Regions from separate parts of the Marinomonas phycocola genome, predicted to be linked through region 1. Evidence: riboswitches for the same ligand, from Rfam matches in the RefSeq annotation. Region 1 holds a riboswitch; the other holds the start of a gene.
The links. A riboswitch is a leader RNA that binds a small molecule or an ion and turns the genes downstream of it on or off. The one in region 1 is predicted to bind thiamine pyrophosphate.
Positions count from the first base shown of each region.

Region 1 (10,685 bases):
AGTGAAAAACTCTCTTAAGCTGTTGGTATTAGTATCAAAAAAGTGTGTTTTTGCTAGCGTTAAAAGCTCTATTATTGAATTCTTATAGTCATCTTTTTGAGTGCTATTGTACGCAGCAATATACCCTTCTAATAAGTGCATATGAGGGTTTTGGCGACGAACCACGTTCGTATCTAAAGGGTAGGACTCGTAATAGCCCCCTTTAGGTGAACGCATGTGTGTTTGTAAAAAATGGTGCGTCGATTCGATAAGCTCGAATGCTCGTGGGTCCTTTGTGGCTTGATAATAGAAACTAAAGGAAAGCATTACGAAAGCAAGTGCATAGGCATCGCTTTTTTCATCGAGAATGTCTAATTTATCATCTAGAGAAAAAATCCAGCGATGATCTTTATAGTAACGTTGAGTGATAAACTCAAAAAGAGGGCGCAAACGTGCCTCCCACTCTGGATTGTCATCGACCATAGAGGCATGGGCAAAAGTATAAAGTTGGCGGCACTGTGTTAATAATCTAACTCTACCAACCGGATTGACTTTCCACTCTGTTGTTAAGCTTTCGTAGCTGTAATTTAAAGTAGGGTGAAAACCGTGAATGTTCCATTGTTTGAGTAGTTGTCCAAAAACAAAGCTTTGGCAATTCTTTTTAATCAATCCCAATATCATTACTGTCGCGCCTTATTTTTTAGTGTATCCAACTTAGCTATTGAATATGATAAGATGCTCGACCTCAAAAATCGAATACTATTATGGCTATGAACTCTTCTTATCTGAATTTTAAAGAAAAACATGTCTTGGTTGTGGGTGATGTGATGCTAGATCGTTATTGGCATGGTGGCACATCCCGTATCTCTCCGGAAGCCCCGGTTCAGGTGGTGAAAGTTTCTGGTGTTGAAGATCGTGCTGGTGGTGCGGCTAACGTTGCATTGGGTTTGGCGAAATTAGGCGTTAAAGTGACTCTCATTGGCATTGTCGGTAAAGACGAAAATGCCACTGCGCTTGAAACCTGCTTGGTTAATGAAAATGTCCAGTGTCATTTTTTTAAAAGTGATGACTTGCCAACCATCACTAAGTTGAGGGTAATTAGCCGCCATCAACAACTTATTCGAGTGGATTTTGAAGAAGACTTTGCGAGTTTTGATCATCGAGTGGAGGTTGAATCTCTAGTCGGTAACGTGATTAATGATTGTGATGCGGTTATTTTCTCAGATTACGCGAAAGGGACCCTATCTGGCATTCAAGCATTAATTCAGTTAGCCAATAGACATTCTGTACCTTCTTTTGTGGACCCCAAAGGGAAGGACTTCTCAATTTACCAAGGGGCAACTTTAGTTAAGCCTAACCTCAGCGAATTTGAAACAATTGTTGGCCAATGTCACGATACTAAAGATTTGATTCAGCGAGGAGAAGCCTTGCTTAAACAATATTGTTGGAAGGCTTTGTTGGTTACGAGAGGTGAAGATGGCCTTATGTTATTTGAAGAGAGCAAGGCGCCATTTTCACTTGCTACAGCGGCACGTGAAGTATTTGATGTTACTGGTGCCGGCGATACTGTGATTGCTGTATTAGCTTCGATTTTTGTGACCAGTAAACGATTAACAGATGCGGTAGAGTATGCAAATCAAGCTGCGGGTTACGTTATTGGAAAATTAGGTACCGCAACTATTTCGTCTGAACAGCTTGAAGCCATTATGTTTGCTCGAACTCGTACTAATAATTTCGGCGTTTTGTCTCCCCAAGAGTTGTTGGAGCAAATTAAGTTAGCTCAATTAAATGATGAGAAAGTAGTGTTTACCAATGGCTGTTTTGACATCTTACATCCTGGACACGTGACGTATATGAAACAAGCAAAAGCGCTTGGTGATCGTCTTATTGTGGCGGTGAATACCGATTCATCTGTTAAACGTTTAAAAGGCGATAAGCGCCCTATTAATAATTTAGAGCATCGAATGGCCGTCTTAGAGGGGGTTGGTGCAATAGATTGGGTAACTTGGTTTGATGAAGGCACACCTAAAGAATTGATAGAAGCGCTTTCTCCTGATGTGCTTGTAAAAGGTGGAGATTACTCTATTGATACGATTGTAGGCGCAGAGCATGTGCTGAATTCCGGTGGTGAAGTGAAGGTGCTGACTTTTGTTGATGGGTACTCCACCACTAAAATTATAGAAAAGGCCAATTTGTAAATGAGTCAAACGGGCAAACAGTCGTCGGAGCTGAAAAAAAAGCCAACAGGACGCCAACTTTATTTTCGATTACTAAGGTACTTAAAAGGGTCTTGGCATTACCTCGTATTAAGTGTTATAGGTTTTATGATGTATGCGGCAATGGAGCCTGCTCTTGCTGCTTTGCTAAAACACATCGTTGATGTGGTATCAAATGGGCAAGCAACGGAAAATCGATTGCTTATACCCCTGGCAATTTTAGGCATTTTTATCATTCGTGGTCTTGGTACTTTTACCAGTTCGTATTTCATGGCACAAATAGCAACTAAGATCGTATTTGATTTACGCACCAGCATGTTTGATAAATTGATTACTTTACCATCCAGCTACTTTCACTCAATGCCTACTGGTCGTTTACTGGCAAAGCTGACTTACGATACTGAACAAGTCATTGGCTCTGTTACGAATGCAATAAAAACCTTATTAAGAGAAGGTTTTACTGTCATTGGATTACTGGGGTACATGCTATACACCAATTGGCGTTTATCATTATTGTTCTTATTAATTATTCCTATTATTGGTGTGATTGTTTCCTATGCGTCAAAGCGTTTTCGTAAGTTAAGTACTCGTATTCAAAACTCAATGGGTGGTGTGACGGATGTGGCCTCAGAGTCGATAAAAGGGCAAGAAGTTATTAAGATTTTTGGCGGTTCAGCGTTTGAAACGGAACGCTTTTATCAAGCTGCAAACGAGAATCGTCGCTCTCAATTAAAGCTTGAAATAACAAAAGCACTAAATGTTCCCATTGTTCAGTTTATTGTTGCGGTTGCATTAGCGTTACTTATTTGGATGGCGTTAGACTCTACAATCAGTGCCTCTATGTCTGCTGGAGATTTTGTCGCTTTTATCGGTGCGGCGGGCATGTTAAGTAAACCAATGCGTCAATTGACAGAAGTAAACAGCATTTTGCAAAAAGGCATTTCGGCGGCAGAAAGTATTTTTGAGTTTTTAGATTTGGATATTGAAAAAAACACAGGCTCTAAGCAGGTATCAGCAGTAAAGGGTGATATTCAATTCAAAAACCTTAATTTCACGTACCCTAATACAGATAAACAGGTTTTAAAGGATGTGTCTATTTCTTTGTCAGCAGGTAAAACGCTCGCGTTAGTGGGACGTTCTGGAGGAGGAAAATCGACTTTTGCTAACCTTATTCCGCGTTTTTATGATGTAGAAGAAGGTGCTTTGCTATTAGATGATGAACCGATCAACCAATTCAGCCTAGACAACCTAAGAAAGCACATCGCGTTAGTTAACCAAAATGTGGTTCTTTTTAATGGCTCTATTCGTTCTAATATTGCCTATGGCGATTTAAATGGCGCCTCAGATAAGGACATTATTGCAGCAGCGGAAGCCGCAAATGCTTGGGGCTTTATACAGGAGCTTGAACTTGGTCTCGACACCATGGTAGGTGAAAACGGTGTGTTATTATCTGGCGGACAACGGCAGCGTATTGCGATAGCGAGAGCTGTGTTAAAAAATGCACCTATCTTGATTTTAGATGAAGCAACATCGGCTTTGGATTCTGAATCGGAACGCGCAATTCAACAAGCACTTGATACCTTAATGAAAGACCGAACGACAATTGCGATTGCTCACCGACTGTCAACGATTGAGAATGCAGATCTCATAGCCGTTGTTGATCACGGTAATGTTGTGGAGATGGGGACACATCAAGACTTGCTGAATAGAAAAGGGGCTTATGCTCAATTGCATAAACAGCAGTTTAATGATCCTGAGGATTCCTAATGTGGGTTTATCAATTGCTCTTAAAGGCATTAACGCCTTGGATTTTACGTAAGCTTAAGCGATTTGATCAAGCCTATGATAATTACTCTATTAGTCAGGCTATGGGTGAGGTTGACGAAGACATTCATGCGGATCTCTGGATTCATTGTGCGTCAGTGGGAGAGGTCTTAGCGGTTCGGCCTTTGGTAAGCCGGTGGCAGGCTACAAATCCTGAGAAACATTTATTGATAACGACCATGACGCCGACTGGAGCCGCTCAGGTGGTTTCTTTGTTTAAAGTAAACGTACAACACCATTATTTGCCAATTGATTGGGATAAGTCGGTTGTTAATTTTTTAGCTAAACTCACTTGTCCTAAATTGCTCATTGTTGAAACCGAATTATGGCCAAACCTGTTAAATCGTTGTCAGCAAAAAGGCATTGATGTTCATATTATTAATGCCCGTTTAAGTGAGCGATCCTTACGTAAATACACCAAATTTCCTAGTCTGTCTAAAAAGCTCATGCAGCTACCAACGCAATTTTGCGCACACGACGAAACAGATGCTCGGCGTTTTCGAACGCTTGGTGCTGATTCTGTCTGCGTCACTGGAAACATTAAATTTGATCTAACTGTCCCTGATAGTGTGTTAGAAAGTGATTGGAGGCAGCGTATAGGTAAGTGTTTACCAATATGGATTGGAGCCAGTACTCATGAAGGAGAGGAGCCGTTACTTTTAGAGGCTCATAAAGCCATTCAAAAAATGTTTAATAATGCTCTACTGCTGTTGGTGCCTCGTCACCCAGAGCGATTTGAGTTGGTTTATGAATTAGCGAAAGCACATTTTGATCGTGTTGCTAAACGCAGTGAAATGACTATAGAAGACTGGTCTCAATACGATGTAGTGATTGGTGACTCAATGGGAGAGCTTCTCTATTATTATCAATGCTCTGATGTTGTATTTGTCGGCGGCAGTTTGATTGAACGAGGAGGCCATAACCCAATTGAGCCCGCTTTGCTTGCCAAACCTATTTTGGTTGGTGAACATACGTTTAATTTTAAAGAAATTACCCAAGATTTGATTAAAATCGATGCTGCTTGGCGGTGTTTAACGGTTGCCGATATTGAAAGGTCGACCAAACAGCTGTTTGAAAATGAAACGTTATGCTTTCTTATGGGAGAAAAATCCATGTCCTACGCTAAGAATAATCAAGGTGCTGTAGAGCGCGTTTTGCATAGTGTAGGTGAAGCGCTAAATTGATTGTTCGTTGAGTTTTGTCTTTATTCTCTATCCGCTTGTTACTTCACTGATACGCCTCTCATCATAAGTTTCTAGCGATTTTTGTGATTATCGTTATAATCGTGCTTGAACACATCTCATGGGGTGCCTTGTATAAGGCTGAGAAGCGATAAATAAGTTGTCACAACTTATCCTGCTAACCCATTGAACCTGATCCAGATTATGCTGGCGTAGGGATTGAGATCTTGCTTTTTTGCAGCCTCACACCACGCCGCTCGTTAATTTTTTATTGGAGCGACTTAATGCGTTTTACATCTCTTTGTTTTTTCCCGGCAACCGTTCTTGCTACAAGCTTATTGGCAACAACTGTAATTGCAGATAACAGCAATACGTTGACTGTATACACCTATGATTCATTTTCTTCTGATTGGGGTCCTGGTCCAAAAATAAAAGAAGACTTTGAAAAAGTGTGTGGTTGTGAACTAAATTACGTTGGTCTAGATTCTTCCGTTGGTATTTTATCTCGTATTCAACTTGAAGGCGCATCTTCAAAAGCGGATGTTTTGCTGGGGTTGGATGTGAATCTAATGTCGGCGGCTGAAAAAACAGGATTGCTAGCCATTCACTCAGTCAATACCGAAAAAGTAACTGTGCCGAATGGATGGGATAACGACTATTTTGTGCCATTTGATCAAGGTTACTTTGCGTTTATTTACGATACTGAGAAATTAACAACCGTACCGACGTCATTGAAAGACATTGTAGAGAACCAAGATTTAAGGGTTATCTATCAAGATCCTCGAACAAGCACGCCGGGGTTAGGGTTGTTATTATGGATGAAATCTGTCTATGGCGATAAAGCCGATGAAGCGTGGGAAAAACTGAGTTCTCATACTGTTACTGTTACGAAAGGCTGGTATGACGGTTACAGTTTATTTTTGAAAGGCGAATCTGACGTAGTGTTAAGTTATACAACGTCCCCTGCATACCACATGGTTGCTGAAGGCGTTAATAAATATCAAGCAGCACCTGCATCAGAAGGTTTTTATCCTCAAGTGGAGGTCGCTGCGCAATTAAACAATGCGCCTAATCCGGAATTAGCCAGCCAATTTATGTCGTTTATTTTAGAAGATGGTTTCCAATCTCATGTTGCGACTGGTAATTGGATGTTCCCTGTTGTTAAAACAGAAACCGCCTTACCTGAAGCATTTTCCTTATTGCAGCAACCGACAAAAGTACTTACCCTTTCCGCAGAAGATGTGTCAAGTAATCGCAGTGCTTGGGTAGATGAGTGGTTAGAAGCAACAACAAGATAGTGAAAACAAGAATAGGTGCGTTTTCGATGTCATTCGTTCAATGGCGTTTATTGCCTGCCTTCTTTCTTATTCTTGTGTTTACTCTGATAGGAGCTGCCAGTTTGGCGGCTCTTTTATTTTATGGAGAAGCGGATAGATGGATGTCTTACTTATCCAGTGCCTATTTATGGCGTGTCGTTCGCTTTTCTCTTTGGCAGGCTCTATTGAGCAGTGTTTTGAGTATTGGGCTTGCCGTCCCCATCGCTTCGGCTTTGATGCACCGACAATTTTTCGGACGTAATGCGTTGTTCCAATTGTTTGCTGTTTCTATGGTTGTGCCCAGTATCGTTGCTATTCTTGGCATTGTTGTTGTCTACGGACGAAGTGGGTGGATAACTGCATGGACAGGGATCGAGCTGCCTTTATATGGGCTTTTGGGGATATTATTAGCTCACCTCTTTTTTAACTTGCCTTTGGCAGTGCGCCTATTGGTGCAAGCTCATGGTCTGATTCCTCAAGCACAATGGCGACTTGCCCTTCAGTTGGGATTTTCTCGTTGGCAAGCATTTAAAATAATTGAATGGCATTATATAAGAAAAGCGTTGCCGGGGGCTTTTGTACTGATATTTATGTTGTGTTTCTCCAGTTTTGCCGTTGTGCTAAGCCTTGGTGGTGGCCCTAAATCCAGTACATTAGAAGTGGCTATTTATCAGGCGCTTCGTTTTGATTTTGATGTGTCTAAAGCCAGTGTGTTGTCCCTATTGCAAGTGTTAATATGCAGCTGTGTGGCCATGTTAATTTATCGTTTTTCCTTACCTTTGAAGCAAGATAACAGTGTGCTAACTCTGAAAGGATATGTTTTAAAAGACAGTGCTTGGAATAAGTTTTTTGATATTAGTGCAATTGTATTTGCTCTGTTGCTGATCCTGCCTCCGTTTATTGCTATCTTAGAACCTATTTTTTCGCCTGTATTCTGGCAAACATTACAAGATGAAAAAATGTGGCAAGCCGTAGGAGTGTCTTTAAAGATTGCGATACCAGCAGCGATATTAAGTGTGGTTTTAGGGCTTGGCTTTGTTTTTGTTGCTCGTTATGGGCATTGTCAGCCGCGATTGGAATGGCTTGCTAAACTGGTTGAGTCTTTAGGGAACAGTATTTTGATGATACCCGGTTTAGTCATTGCGACAGGGTTGTTTCTTGTTTTCCGTCAGATTGGTTTGGGGTTTGATCAAGGGTATTGGATTGTTGTTTGGGTGAATGGAATGACAGCACTGCCTTTTGTTTTGAGGGCATTGATGCCGGTATTTTATCAACAAGAGAAGCGTTATCGTTTATTATATGCAAGTTTAGGCATATGGGGGAAAGCTCGATTTTTATTGGAATGGCCGATTGTTCGAGGAAGTGTTGCTCAGGCTTTTGGGTACGCACTTTTATTGTGTTTAGGTGATATGGGGGTGATTGCCTTATTTGGTTCATCTGGGTTGCTGTCTCTACCATTATATCTATTTCAATTAATTGGATCTTATCGGTTAGAGCAAGGTTCGAGTGTTGCTGTTGTATTGGTTGTACTTTGTGTTGTGTTATTTATGTTCTCTACTCGTATTATTGGAGGCGTTAAGCGTGTTAAACATTGATTTAACCTATTCTTGGGCTTCATTTAGCGCTCATTACCAAGTGGTGATTGGTAAAGGTTTGACGACTCTTCTTGGCGGCAGTGGGGAAGGTAAGAGTACTTTACTGCAACTCATAGGTGGATTTATAGAAGGAAATGGAAGATTAACGTTTGGTAATGATGATTTGCAAGGGCTGCCACCTTATGAAAGACCGATTACAACGTTATTTCAAAGTGATAACTTGTTTCCACAGTTAACGGTTTGGCAAAATATTGCAATTGGTTTACGCCCAAGCGGGAAGTTAACGGAACCTGAAAGCGAAGCCGTTGAGTGGTCTTTGGATAAAACCCAATTGAAAGAGCAAATGCATAAGTTTCCAGATATGCTCTCGGGTGGGCAGGCTCAACGAGTTGCTCTGGCTCGGGCATTGGTAAGAAAAAGACCGATTCTTTTATTGGATGAACCTTTTAGTGCTTTGGACCCTAGTCTGCGAGAAGAGATGTTATTGCTGGTGGTGGATTTAACTCGTGATTTAGGGTTAACAACATTGCTTATTTCTCATCATCCTCATGAGGCAAAATTGGCTGGAGGCAATATCATTTTAATCCAATCTGGTGAAGTGTTTGAGCATGGAGATGTGTCTTTGTTAGATGGATATGGAACAAATTCAGCCCTGTCACGTTATTTAGGTAAAGATAAATTGAGAAATGAGTAAGAGAAAATATGGCGTCTAGTATGTCACCAAGCCTCTTAAGTAAGGGGATTTATGCCACCATTGCTTACGCCTTTATTATGTCAATTGCTGCATTGGCGGTAAAAGTGGTTCAGCAAGAAATCGCTGTTATTACCTTGGTATTCTGGCAAAGTATACTTTGCCTGTTATTGCTTTTACCTCAACAAAGAGGCCACTGGAAAATGCATCCTGCTTTTGTTTGGAAGGTGCATTTTCTTCGCAGTATGGGCGGCTTTACAGGTTTTATTTTTTATTATTATGCTTTGAATCACATTCCTTTGGTTGAGGCTTCTTTGTTACGATCATGTGCACCTCTATGTGTTCCTTTTGTCGTATTAATTATGCACCGAACTCGTATTCCTGTTAGGCGATGGCTTCCTCTTATCGTTGGTTTTGTGGGAGTGATATTTATTATTCAACCGACGCCAACACATGTTAATTTTTGGCATTTGATTGGCTTAACATCTGCTGTTGGATTGGCGTTTTCAATGGTTACAACTCGCATGCTTTCGAAAGAAGTAAGAAGTGAAGAAACAATGACTATTTACTTTGCCGTATCCGCTTTTCTTTCTTCTATTGTTGCCCTTTTTCAAAATGAAAGTTTGTATGTTCCTCTGTCTTTATTCGTATGGGTGGGGGTTGTTGCTGGAGCACTGTATATTGGTATGTTCTTATATACGAAAGCGTATACTTATGCGCCAGCAAGTGTGGTATCACCGATAAGTTATATTGGCGTGGTTTTTAGTGGGGTTTGGGGGTGGTTGATTTGGGGGCATATTCCAAATTTACTTGCTGTACTTGGCATGATTTTTATTTTTGCAAGTATTTTGTACAGCGCTCGACTGTCGAGGCGCTCATAGTTTGGAGGCTCATTGTTGGGGGGTGTGCCGCTTAGTAAGAATGAGATACTGCGTTATTGAGTAACGGCTTTACTTGGTTTGATCTTGTTTAATATTGTGGCAATAAAAATGCCGCCGAAAATAAGAACGATACCAATAATATGGTAGTCATAAAGGTTTTCTTTGAGAAAAATATAAGACAGAAGAATGCTAAAGACAGGCATTAGGTGAATAAAGTGACCTGCGGTTGCTGCGCCTAGTTTTTGAATGCCTGTGTTCCAGCATAAAAAAGCACCGATAGAAGCAAAAATAGATATGTAGCCAATGGTTATCCAGTCTAAAGAAGTTACATTGCTAATGTTTTGGTTGCCGAAGAGCAGTACGATGGGGATTTGAATAAAGGTGCCTATTAGGGCTGTACTGGAAAAAAAGCCTAGCATGGAGAGATCTTTGGGTTTTTTAGCGATGAGTACAGAGTAGATAGCCCAACAAACTGCGGCTGCAATGATCCATAAATCTCCAGTAGAAAACGTTAGGTGCAACAGAGTGTCCAGTGTCCCTTTGCTAACAATGTTAGTAACGCCCAGAGTTGAGATGATTATTCCAGTGTTTTGTATCCACGTTGTTTTTTGACCTAAGAGAATTCTAGCTGCAATAAGAATGATTACTGGCATAACAGAGTTGAGTAGCACCGCATTGGTTACGCTGGTGGTGGTTAATCCTATATATAGAAATAAATTGTAATTACACACGCCAAACCATGCAAAAAAAGCCAACATTTTCCAGTTATTGACGATTGTTTTTCGTTCGGCTATCAGTGTTTTATAGGCAAAAGGGAGAGTAAGCAAGCAAGCCAGTGTCCAGCGTGCAAAGGAAAGGAAAAAAGGATCTAAGCCTGTGTCAAGTGTCACTCTTCCTAGTACGTAATTTCCTGACCAAAAAAGAACAGGTAATAACAAGTAAATAAATGCGGGCATGAGGTTCCTTATTCAAAAAATTATTTCACTCTTTTGGACTTTGCTA
Region 1 covers NZ_JBLIXL010000003.1:159,895-170,579, forward strand. Annotated here, with positions in the region: gene ACMUMJ_RS03730 (AGE family epimerase/isomerase) at 1-660, opposite strand, end outside; gene hldE (bifunctional D-glycero-beta-D-manno-heptose-7-phosphate kinase/D-glycero-beta-D-manno-heptose 1-phosphate adenylyltransferase HldE) at 750-2,177, shown strand; gene msbA (lipid A export permease/ATP-binding protein MsbA) at 2,178-3,962, shown strand; gene ACMUMJ_RS03745 (3-deoxy-D-manno-octulosonic acid transferase) at 3,962-5,203, shown strand; TPP riboswitch at 5,313-5,437, shown strand; gene thiB (thiamine ABC transporter substrate binding subunit) at 5,485-6,498, shown strand; gene thiP (thiamine/thiamine pyrophosphate ABC transporter permease) at 6,525-8,111, shown strand; gene ACMUMJ_RS03760 (thiamine ABC transporter ATP-binding protein) at 8,098-8,805, shown strand; gene ACMUMJ_RS03765 (DMT family transporter) at 8,826-9,683, shown strand; gene ACMUMJ_RS03770 (DMT family transporter) at 9,737-10,639, opposite strand; gene ACMUMJ_RS03775 (DMT family transporter) at 10,660-10,685, opposite strand, start outside.

Region 2 (10,685 bases), on a different contig from region 1:
GTAATCGATCCGTTGTTAAATACACATCGCTGCCTAGTGCTTTAAATTGCTCAGACATTTTTTGCATACCTGATTGGGCATCTAAATCCGTGAGCTCTGTTGCGTCAATACGCTGTAGTTTTGTGTCATCAAGACCTTTGGCATAGTCCCTTACTTCTTGTGTAATTTTCATCGAGCAGAACTTTGGTCCACACATAGAACAAAAATGAGCCACTTTTCCTGACGCCTGAGGAATCGTTTCGTCGTGATAGGCTCTTGCTCTGATTGGGTCTAGAGAGAGGTTAAACTGATCTTCCCAACGAAACTCAAAACGAGCTTTAGACAAAGCATTATCACGCACTTGAGCGCCCGGATGTCCTTTTGCCAAATCCGCAGCATGGGCCGCAATTTTGTAGGTAATTAAACCTTCTTTAACGTCTTCTTTGTTTGGTAAGCCTAAATGCTCTTTTGGTGTGACATAACACAACATGGCACAGCCATACCAACCAATTTGTGCGGCACCAATGCCTGATGTGATGTGATCATACGCAGGGGCGATATCTTGTGTTAACGGGCCTAATGTATAAAACGGTGCTTCATGACAGTGCTTCAACTGCTCCGCCATATTTTCTTCAATCAGTTGCATCGGTACGTGGCCTGGACCTTCAATCATAACCTGCACATCGTATTCCCAAGCCACCTTGGTTAATTCACCCAAGGTTCTTAACTCTGACATCTGAGCCTCGTCGTTCGCATCCAGAATAGACCCGGGACGCAAACCATCACCCAAAGACAATGCCACATCATATTGAGCACAAATTTCACAAACTTCTCGAAAACGCGTGTAAATGAAATTCTCTTCATGATGAGATAAGCACCATTTCGCCATAATCGAACCACCGCGAGACACAATGCCAGTCAAACGCTTCGCTGTCATGGGGACAAAACGCAATAACACTCCCGCATGGATAGTAAAATAATCCACTCCTTGCTCGGCTTGCTCAAGTAAGGTGTCACGAAATACGTCCCAATTTAAATCTTCAGCTACGCCATTCACTTTTTCCAACGCTTGATAAATAGGAACCGTTCCGATTGGTACAGGTGAGTTTCTCAGTATCCATTCTCGGGTCTCATGAATGTTTTTACCCGTGGACAAATCCATCACGGTGTCTGCACCCCAACGAGTCGACCAAACCAGTTTCTCAACTTCTTCTTCAATCGATGAAGTTACGGCTGAATTACCGATGTTTGCATTCACCTTAACTAAGAAGTTGCGCCCTATGATCATTGGCTCGGATTCAGGGTGATTAATATTATTCGGTATGATTGCACGGCCTCTCGCCACTTCATCACGAACAAACTCTGGTGTAATGTGTTGCTGAATATTCGCTCCGACGCTTTTCCCTGAATGTTGTCTACGCAAGAGCTCGCCTTGAATTGCATCAAAATTTTGGTTTTCACGAATGGCTATGAATTCCATCTCAGGCGTAATAATGCCTTGTCGAGCGTAATGCATCTGCGTTACGTTTTTACCTGGCTTTGCTTTCTCTGGTTTTGGTAAATTCTTAAAACGTAATTCATCCAAAGCCGCATTTTCTAAGCGTTCATTAGAAAACTTCGACGATAATTGTGTTAATTGTTCCGTATCTTTACGAGCATCAATCCAACTTTCTCTTAACCTTGGTAACCCTTTATGGACATCGATCGTTGCCTTAGGGTCTGCATACGCGCCGGAGCAATCGTAAATATAAATGGGGTCATTTGATTCAAAGGTGAGATTGTTTGGATCTGAACCAATCGCAGTATCAGAGACATTAATTTGACGCATAGGAACACGGATAGAGGGATCTGAACCTTCAATATAGATGCGTTCTGAAGAAGGAAAAGGTGTCGCTTGAAGCGATTCAATAAAGGCTTTAGCTGCTTGACGAGATGCTTCTCGGCTGACTTTATTTGGTTTTTTTATAATGTTGTTTACTGATTCATTATTCGATGACATAAGCCGTTCCCTAAAAGTAAAATGAGAATTGCTTGTCTAAAATGAGGCTCATTGAAGGCATTCCAAAAATGGAATTATGCTTCAAAAATTTTCTACAGGGATTAATACGACAGCACCAAATACAACCGTAAAATCCCGGTAGAAGTACATTCGATGCAGAAAAGAAAAGATTACGATTTTCTTGTTTCCTACGCAGGTTTTTAACCCTGATCAGGTTCTGCGGATCCCGCTTATAAGCGATCTCAGCCAAATGGCACTCCGACAAGTAATTGCACAATACCCAGTAATAATACGCTTGTAAAGCCTTAAAATTTGTCTGGTTATGTGAGAGCCATATTCATTTGGCGTATTTTTAATGTTACAGGCAACATTAAAATTCATCGACGGCTAGGACTTTGCGCCCTTGACTAAGCAGTTCCTCTACTCGATTTTTCATATTAGTAAACGCGTCTTCAGAGCCCCAACTGATCGAACCCGCCTCTTCCACGCAATTCTCTTTGCCAATGCTCACACCCTACTCACTGATCGTATTGACCGATCCATTCGAAAATATCGCTTTAATGATTTTTGGCCCACCTGCAGGGCCACGTCGATGAGATGACTGTAATAATAAGAATAAGAAGCGTATTAAACAATACGACTTCATTACTCACTGTAAAAAGGGCTGTTTTTCTCTCTTTCTTTTACTTTCTCTAATATTTCTTTTTGTTCTGCAATGCTTGCCCGACCCCATTTAGTAATTTCCCCACCCGTTCGGTAACAACCAATACAAATATCGTCATCATCTAAGCTACACACATTGGTGCAGGGAGAAACAACAACACCTTTATCTTGTGACTTCATTTTCACATTCCTCAAACAAGAGTAACCGTGTATAAAAAATTACGGTATTTTAACTACATTTGCTTAAAGAGATAGGTATTATTTCGGCTAACTGGAAGGGTTCTATTCAATTCTTTAAGTATCAAGGAATATCGCCCCTGTTCATCTTTACTAACTTGACTGATTTTTAGACACCTGTACGATCACCGCGCGGTGTATTCTTCAAAATACGATTATGCCACTTTCAACTAGGGGTTGAATCGTAAAAAGGGCGTACTTAGGTACTTAGCTTCTTCTAACCCACTTTCAATAATCAAATTGTATTCTAATCGATCCCCCATTCTTACTTTTTGAATCGCCAAGTAAGCCTTTACGGTTTCTAATTCATTTTTAATACAAATAATTTGTGTTTGAGCTTTGGTTATGGATGCTCTCAAAAGATCCGTCATTTTCTTTGAGGAATCAGGCTATAAATCAATTAACACACGAATATTTTCCAATGTATTAAAGAGAAAATGCGGCTCCATTTGAGATTGCAAAACGTTATAACTAGACTCTGCCATTTTTTCTTACAGTAATGTTTTCAACTCCTGCTCTTGTAGCTCTTTATCTTTTCGATTAAGTCTATGAGTAATATAAAAAATATAAGTAATGAAAAAACTAAATAATACTCTTAATAGCACCTCTGAAAACGGTGCTTCCAGTATTCACTTCTGTACTTCACCAAACAAAAACAGCGTTACAGCCCATGTATTCTTATTCGGTCTAAATAAACAGGCTGTAAGTGGGCTATTTTTCAAATTGAAGTAAACGAGCCTTATTTAGCTCTTTCATCCTTCCAAGTACATCAACACCAATTTGATTATAAACATCCAACAAATCAATTAAGACCCAGTTTTCTCTAATTAAATGGCCTTCTACACGCCAAAAATCTAAACTACGCATAGTAATTTCCTGATTCGAAGGAGCAATACCTAACCACCCGCCATGACTAATTGTCATTGACATGCCAGGCCACGCAGTGAACCCCACGTAATCACCATCAGCAAATAGAAAACCTTTCTGAGTATCTCCAACACGGTTTGGCAACGCGTTTAAAAATGGTATTTGATGCCAGTTTCTAAACCCTTTAATACCTCTCGCAGTACCAATACCTGATGGTCCATACCAACTGCAATTTGGATGCCAATATTGATCTAGTTTCATAGCATCAACGCCCCCATCAGAAAACTCCCCCAATGACTCGCACATATTAGCGACGATATCCAAGCTTATCGCTGAGCGCTCCGAATTGTCATCAGAAGCAATAATGCCATCTTGTGTTGCAGGCCCAGGAACATGCCATTCACGACCAAGACTTACAGACAATGGCCAAACACCTGCCTGCATCATCACTTCAGGAATATCCCATACTGCCTGCATTTCAACAATTCTTCCCTCTTCTATCCGGAAAAACTCATGAAATCTCATACTCACTTGATGACCAGTAGGCAATATATCTAACCAAGGCTTTTCAAACGACCCTGTATAATAACCACAACATCCTACCCACTGACTTTGATGATTTGAACTCCCCGCCATTACAATAGTATCTCTACGCTCTAACCCTATAAACGCTTCCGATAAAGGGCGAAAAACTCGACTTATTAAATCTTGTTTTGATGCTAACGTTTCAAACGGAAAAGAAAGTTGCAACACCGCATTCTCTGAGAAAATCTCATCAACAACGCTGGAGAAGTTGCTTTCAGAGTAGTTATACAGTGACTCTCTCAATTTTTTAACTAACCCTTTGTTTTTAATATTAATTAGCATGATAAAAATAACCTCTAACGATGGATTTAGTATAATCTACAGAATAAAATAGATTCCCAAATATCTTTATATTTCAATAAAAATGGAACGTCTAAAAACAGATATATCAAAACGTTAATACAAAAAAATATTGCAAGAATCAAGGAATTATGGTTATTTATTGCATACGTATTCAAAGAAATCAACAAAACGAGTGAGAGTATGGCCAAGATACAGTTAAAAAACATTTGCAAGCGCTGGGGGTCTACCACTGGCGTAAAAGATTTTAATTTAGATATAGAAGATAAAGAGTTTATCGTATTCTTAGGCCCATCAGGTTGTGGAAAGACAACAACCATGAGAATGATTGCTGGTTTAGAAGACCCTACAGAAGGCGAGATTTACATTGGAGATACGTGTGTTAATGGTTTTGATCCTAAAGACAGAGACATTTCCATGGTATTTCAAAGCTACGGTCTATATCCAAACCTCACTGTCTATGAAAACATAAGGTTTCCTTTAAAAATTCGTAAAGTCGACTCTAACACTCATGATGAAAGAGTCAATAGAGCCTCTGATATGGTTGAATTGGGCCAATTACTCGAGCGCTATCCGCGTGAGTTATCTGGAGGACAACGTCAAAGGGTAGCCTTGGCTAGAGCCATCGTTCGTGAACCAAATGTGTTTTTAATGGACGAACCACTTTCTAACTTGGATGCAAAACTCAGAGTCTCGACTCGTGCTCAAATTAAGCATTTACAACATACCTTACAAACAACCACTATTTATGTAACTCATGATCAAATTGAAGCAATGACCCTTGCTGATAGAGTCGTAGTTATGAGTATGGGAGAACTGCAGCAACTAGGTACACCTACTGAAATTTATGACAGGCCAGCCAATACATTTGTTGCTAGCTTTATCGGCTCACCCGCTATGAATTTATTAGATGGTGACATAATAAATAACCAATTTACGGCAGAACATACTAAGGTTGATAATGTCTCAAATCAACTGCCTAGTAATATCACCATGGGATTTCGCGCTGAAGATATTCAAGTAAGTACAGAGGTAGAAGGCGACATCACTGCCCCTGTATACAGTATCGAGTTACTTGGAGATTCAACTCTTATTTCCATAAAAATAAAAGACGCCCTGCTTATTGCAAAGGCAGATAAAACTTTCCGTGCAAAAATCGGTCAGCCCGTCAGCTTCATTATCCCACCGGAAGCAAGACACTGGTTCAATCGTGAAGACGGATCACGTATTGATATTTAATTAATCCAATAATAATAAAACGCCTCTACAAATCACACAGGAACCTAAAAATGAAAAAACTAACTCTTACATCTCTTATTGCTTTAAGCACCCTAAGCACTTTTGCCTATGCAGACTGTGCATTTGAAAACACTCAAGAAGTAAAAACCATTTCAGCAAGCTTTGCCGCCTGGAAAGCTGTTACAAAATCAATGGCGGAGTGTGGCAATGTCAGCTCCACCCTTGATTCAGAATTTAAAACAAAAGTTGGTGCGGCATTATCTGCAACCCCTTCTTTGTATCATATCAGTGGCGTTGCAAATGGCACTTTTGTCCCTTTATTGAATAATGGTTTATTAAGGCCACTGGACGATCTTGTCGTGAAATATGGAAAAAACCTGAACGCCAATCAGTTTATCCAAATAGACGGCAAAACGATGGCTATTGCCATGATGATCAATACACAACACTTTATGTATCGTAAAGATATTTTAGATCAAGTCGGTTTAGAAGCACCTACAACATGGGAAGAGGTACTCGTTGCAGCCGAAAAAATAAAGCAGGCCGACATTATCCAATATCCGTTAGGAGGAACTTACAAAACCGGTTGGAACCTAGCAATGGAATTCATAAATATGTATTTGGGCTTCGGCACCGACTTATTTGATGGTGATAAACCTAATGTTGATAATGAATCTGGCATAAAAACATTGGAAATGATGAAAAAGCTAACTGCTTATATGGATCCTGAATACTTAATCGCCGACTCTACTTTTGTTCAAAAACAGTTCCAACAAGGGAATGTTGCGATGGCGAATCTTTGGGCTACTCGCGCAACAGCTCTCGACAATAAAGAAGAATCACAAGTTGTTGGCAAGGTTTACATGACCGCAGCGCCTAAATCGATACCTGAAGGTCATCCTGCAAGCACCATGTGGTGGGACGGTATTACTATTGCAAAAAACATCACAGATGAAGAAGCGGATAATGCTTTTAGAGTTGCTCTAGAAGGTTTAGATGAAGAGATGGTCAAAGAAAACACAGATGCCGCTATATGGTTAATAAAAGGATACGTTCCAACACGCCTAAGTAATGGAGCCATTCAAAATGCAATAAACAGAACACCAAGCTACCCTCTGACAGCGAATATCGGATTAATCCATACCGCATTGGGAAAAAATGTGTCTGACTATTTAACAGGCCAGAAAACAGCAAAAGAAACGTTACAGTCCGTTGAGGAAGATTATATCTCAGCGGCAAAAGAGTCTGGATTATTGTAATACATACCTCTTTTTAAACGGGTTGGTTTTTTGAAGCCAACTCCACTTAACGTTTATTTAATGCGGTAACGAGCATGAAAAACAAAACTTTCTTTACCTTTGTTGCACCGTCGCTTGTGATGATGCTTGTATTTATTGCCATTCCATTAGTGTCGGTATTTATACAAAGTTTTTATGTCACACAGGGTGTATTCGAAACAGTCACAGTAGAAACCTGTACTCCCAGTTTTCCTACTTCAATTTGTGAGTCAACTGAAAAAACAATTCCTATTTTAGACGCAAATAATAATCCCTTAACACAGACTGTATTTGTAGGGTTAGATACTTATCGAGCGTTGCTAGAACCGGATCATGTCTCTGATTTGATGAGTAATGGGCAATTTTTGGATGTTTTTAGCTCCATTGATTTCTATAAAGCACTACGCTTTACCTTAATGTTTACCTTAATCACTCTCCCTTTAGTGATTGGTGTTGGTTTATTAATTGCTTTAGCTGTTAATAATGCATCTAAAAAAGTCAAAGGCCCTATCATTTTCGTTTCTCTACTGCCTTTTATCATTACTCCCGTCATTGGTGCGCTTTCTATTAAATGGTTATTTATTGGGGAAGGTTTACTAACAAGAGCATTAGAAAACATAACAGGGGAAGAAATCTCAATGTTTGCCCAAGGCTGGACGATTGAGCTCTTAATGATGTTCTACCGTGTCTGGCACGTTGCACCTTTTGCATTCGTTATCTTTTATGCAGGTCTGCAATCTGTCAATCAAGATACCCTCGAATCCGCCATTATTGATGGTGCATCTCGTTTCGAACGCATTAGATACGTCGTTATTCCACACTTAATGCCATTGATTTACTTTATCGCATTAATTCATTTGATGGATACCTATCGTGTATTCGAAGAAATTATTGGTTTCTCAAGTGAAGCTCATGTTATTTCACTACAGTGGTTAACTTTTGACTTTTTAGAACCTGATGATACAGGGAATAGAGCGATATCAAGAGCCTCAGCGTCATCCATGTTAACCATGGTTGGTATCATTATTTTACTCGTGCCAGTGCTAAGCCGCACACTTCGCGATCAGAAAAAAGGATAATAAGATGGAAGACGATACGCCTAAAGCGTTCCAACAAACGCCTTTATTACGCTTCACCAGCTATAGCTTCCTTGCCTTTTGGGCACTTATTGCTGCGTTTCCGCTTTTTTGGATTTTCATCATGAGCTTTAAGCTACCAATTGATGCATTTGCCCAAAACCCTTTAGACGTCATCTTAGGGGATAACACAGCAAACTCTGCCAATGCACTGAGCATTATTGATGTTCTTCTAGTCGGCTTTTTTGCTTATTATGCATATCAAATTCCGATCAGACTGTATCGAACAACATTGGAGTATTTTGTACCCAATCAAAATCAGAAAATGGGGGCCTTCTTTCTTGGACTGTCCTATATTTTAATCTTAATTGGTTTTGCATTTTATCTTGTGCCTGTTGTCAGTAACCTTATCAATACCGTTTTTAGTGTTATCCCATTATTGTCTTTGCTCGCGGAGCCTTTAATCGGTTATACACTTGAACATTATTATGCGGTTTGGGTAGAAAATGAATTTTATGTCCAGTTCAAAAACTCATTAATCGTTACCACAGGGGTAGTGACTATTTCATTAACAGTGGGAACGTTAGCGGCTTATGCACTATCTAGAACAACGTCTAACATTGCTATTTGGCTACTTATCACCGCCCTGGTTTTTAGAGCTTTACCACATTCTGTGCTAGTCACTGGTTACTTACCTTTCTTTATAGAGTCTAAAGAAATACTAGAACCTCTGTGGGGCATGCCTATTATTGGCTGGATTCTAAGTGCTTTATCGGACACGCCACCAACCTTATATGGCCAACCTCTGGCAGTTATTGCGGTACTGGTTGCCATTAATCAGCCTTTTACTATTTGGATGCTGCGCTCTTTCTTTATGAATGTGCCAAAAGAATTGGATGAAGCCGCACGTGTAGATGGATGCACCCACTTTCAAGCATTTAGAAAGGTGATTTTACCTGTAATGTGGCCTGGGCTTATTACTACTGGATTGTTCTCATTCTTACTGGCATATAACGATTATCTAGTAACGTCATTACTGCTTGATAATCAAAATCAAACGATGGTTCCAGCGATTACCGCATATTTTAACAGAGAAACCACAGCAACAGATCAAGTCGAAGCCATTGCAGCGGCGACATCCATTACTGCACCGTTGTTTCTTCTCGTAATGCTATTCCAAAAACAAATTGTTTCTGGTCTCACCGCTGGCGCAGTGAAAGGGTAACCTTTCACTGCTATATACATTTACAAAATGATTGGAGCTCTATAATGAAAAGACCCGAAGTACAACAAGCGCCTTTTACGTTAGACAACGACTTAAGCAAAACAGAGAAAACTAGGGCCGTTGTTGAGGCAATGGTAAATGGTCTCAACGATCATGATATTGCAGGCATGGGTCGCTTCTTTGACGAAGATTTTCGCTGGATCGGTAACACGGGGTGCGGATTTAAAAATGGCTTAGAAGAGTTCCAGAATAACTGGCAACGCCCTTTCCAAGCAGCATTCAGTGAGAAAGTGTGTACCGATGAAGTTCGTATTGCCGAAGGAGAATGGATGGCTGCTTTTGGTCGCCAAAATGCGAAACATACGGGTGTCTTTATGGGGATTGAGCCGACAGGGAAAGATGTGGAAATTCGTTATATGGATTTCTGGAAAGTGGTTGATGATAAAATTGTCGACAATTGGGTTATGATTGATTTTCCTTATGTATTAAAACAATTAGGGAAAGACATCTTCAACGGAGAGGGCTGGGAGAAATTGGACTCTACAGAGATACAACACCCTGTTACGCCGTTAAAATAATAATAGAGAGTATTAAATACAATTCGCTTCGAACTGAGTTTAATACTCTATTTACCCTTCGTCTCTAATGCATGCTTTTTGTGAGTAACCTATAATGCAAAACTTTGATTCTAAATTCCTTGATTTACCCGACTACATTATCAAAATCACCAAAGAAATTTGGGAAGATCGAGGATTAAGTACGCTTCATCAATATTATGGAAAGGATATTATTGTCCGAGTGCCTGCGACAATCATTCGAGGAAACACCAATGTTATTGCCTCTACAATGGCAACATTAAATGAGTTCCCTGACAGAACACTACTAGGCGAAGATGTTATTTGGTCCGGGGATGATCAAGCAGGATACTTGTCATCACACAGGATTTTTTCTCAAGCAACACACCTAAAAGACGGCGTTTTTGGAAAAGCCACAGGCAAAAAACTCGGTTTCCGCATTATTGCTGATTGTTATTGCATCGATAATCAAATAACAGATGAATGGATGATTCGAGATCAAGGTGCCGTTGTTACACAACTGGGTTTAGACCCTAAGACCTACGCCCATAATCAAATTCAGGATGAAGGAGGGGTCGATAAGGCGACTGTACCCTTTAACCCCTCCATCGATGTGGTTGGGCCTTATACAGGAAAAGGCAACGATAACTCAGTGGGGCAAGC
Region 2 covers NZ_JBLIXL010000001.1:204,486-215,170, reverse strand. Annotated here, with positions in the region: gene thiC (phosphomethylpyrimidine synthase ThiC) at 1-1,978, opposite strand, end outside; TPP riboswitch at 2,147-2,249, opposite strand; gene ACMUMJ_RS01045 (hypothetical protein) at 2,349-2,489, opposite strand; gene ACMUMJ_RS01040 (DUF1289 domain-containing protein) at 2,624-2,821, opposite strand; partial or broken gene ACMUMJ_RS01030 (histidine kinase) at 3,049-3,363, opposite strand; gene ACMUMJ_RS01025 (ester cyclase) at 3,590-4,612, opposite strand; gene ACMUMJ_RS01020 (ABC transporter ATP-binding protein) at 4,814-5,869, shown strand; gene ACMUMJ_RS01015 (ABC transporter substrate-binding protein) at 5,920-7,128, shown strand; gene ACMUMJ_RS01010 (carbohydrate ABC transporter permease) at 7,203-8,225, shown strand; gene ACMUMJ_RS01005 (carbohydrate ABC transporter permease) at 8,230-9,447, shown strand; gene ACMUMJ_RS01000 (ester cyclase) at 9,492-10,025, shown strand; gene ACMUMJ_RS00995 (nuclear transport factor 2 family protein) at 10,120-10,685, shown strand, end outside.
Region 2: linked by a shared signal. The riboswitch ahead of thiC (phosphomethylpyrimidine synthase ThiC) and the one ahead of thiB (thiamine ABC transporter substrate binding subunit) in region 1 are both predicted to bind thiamine pyrophosphate.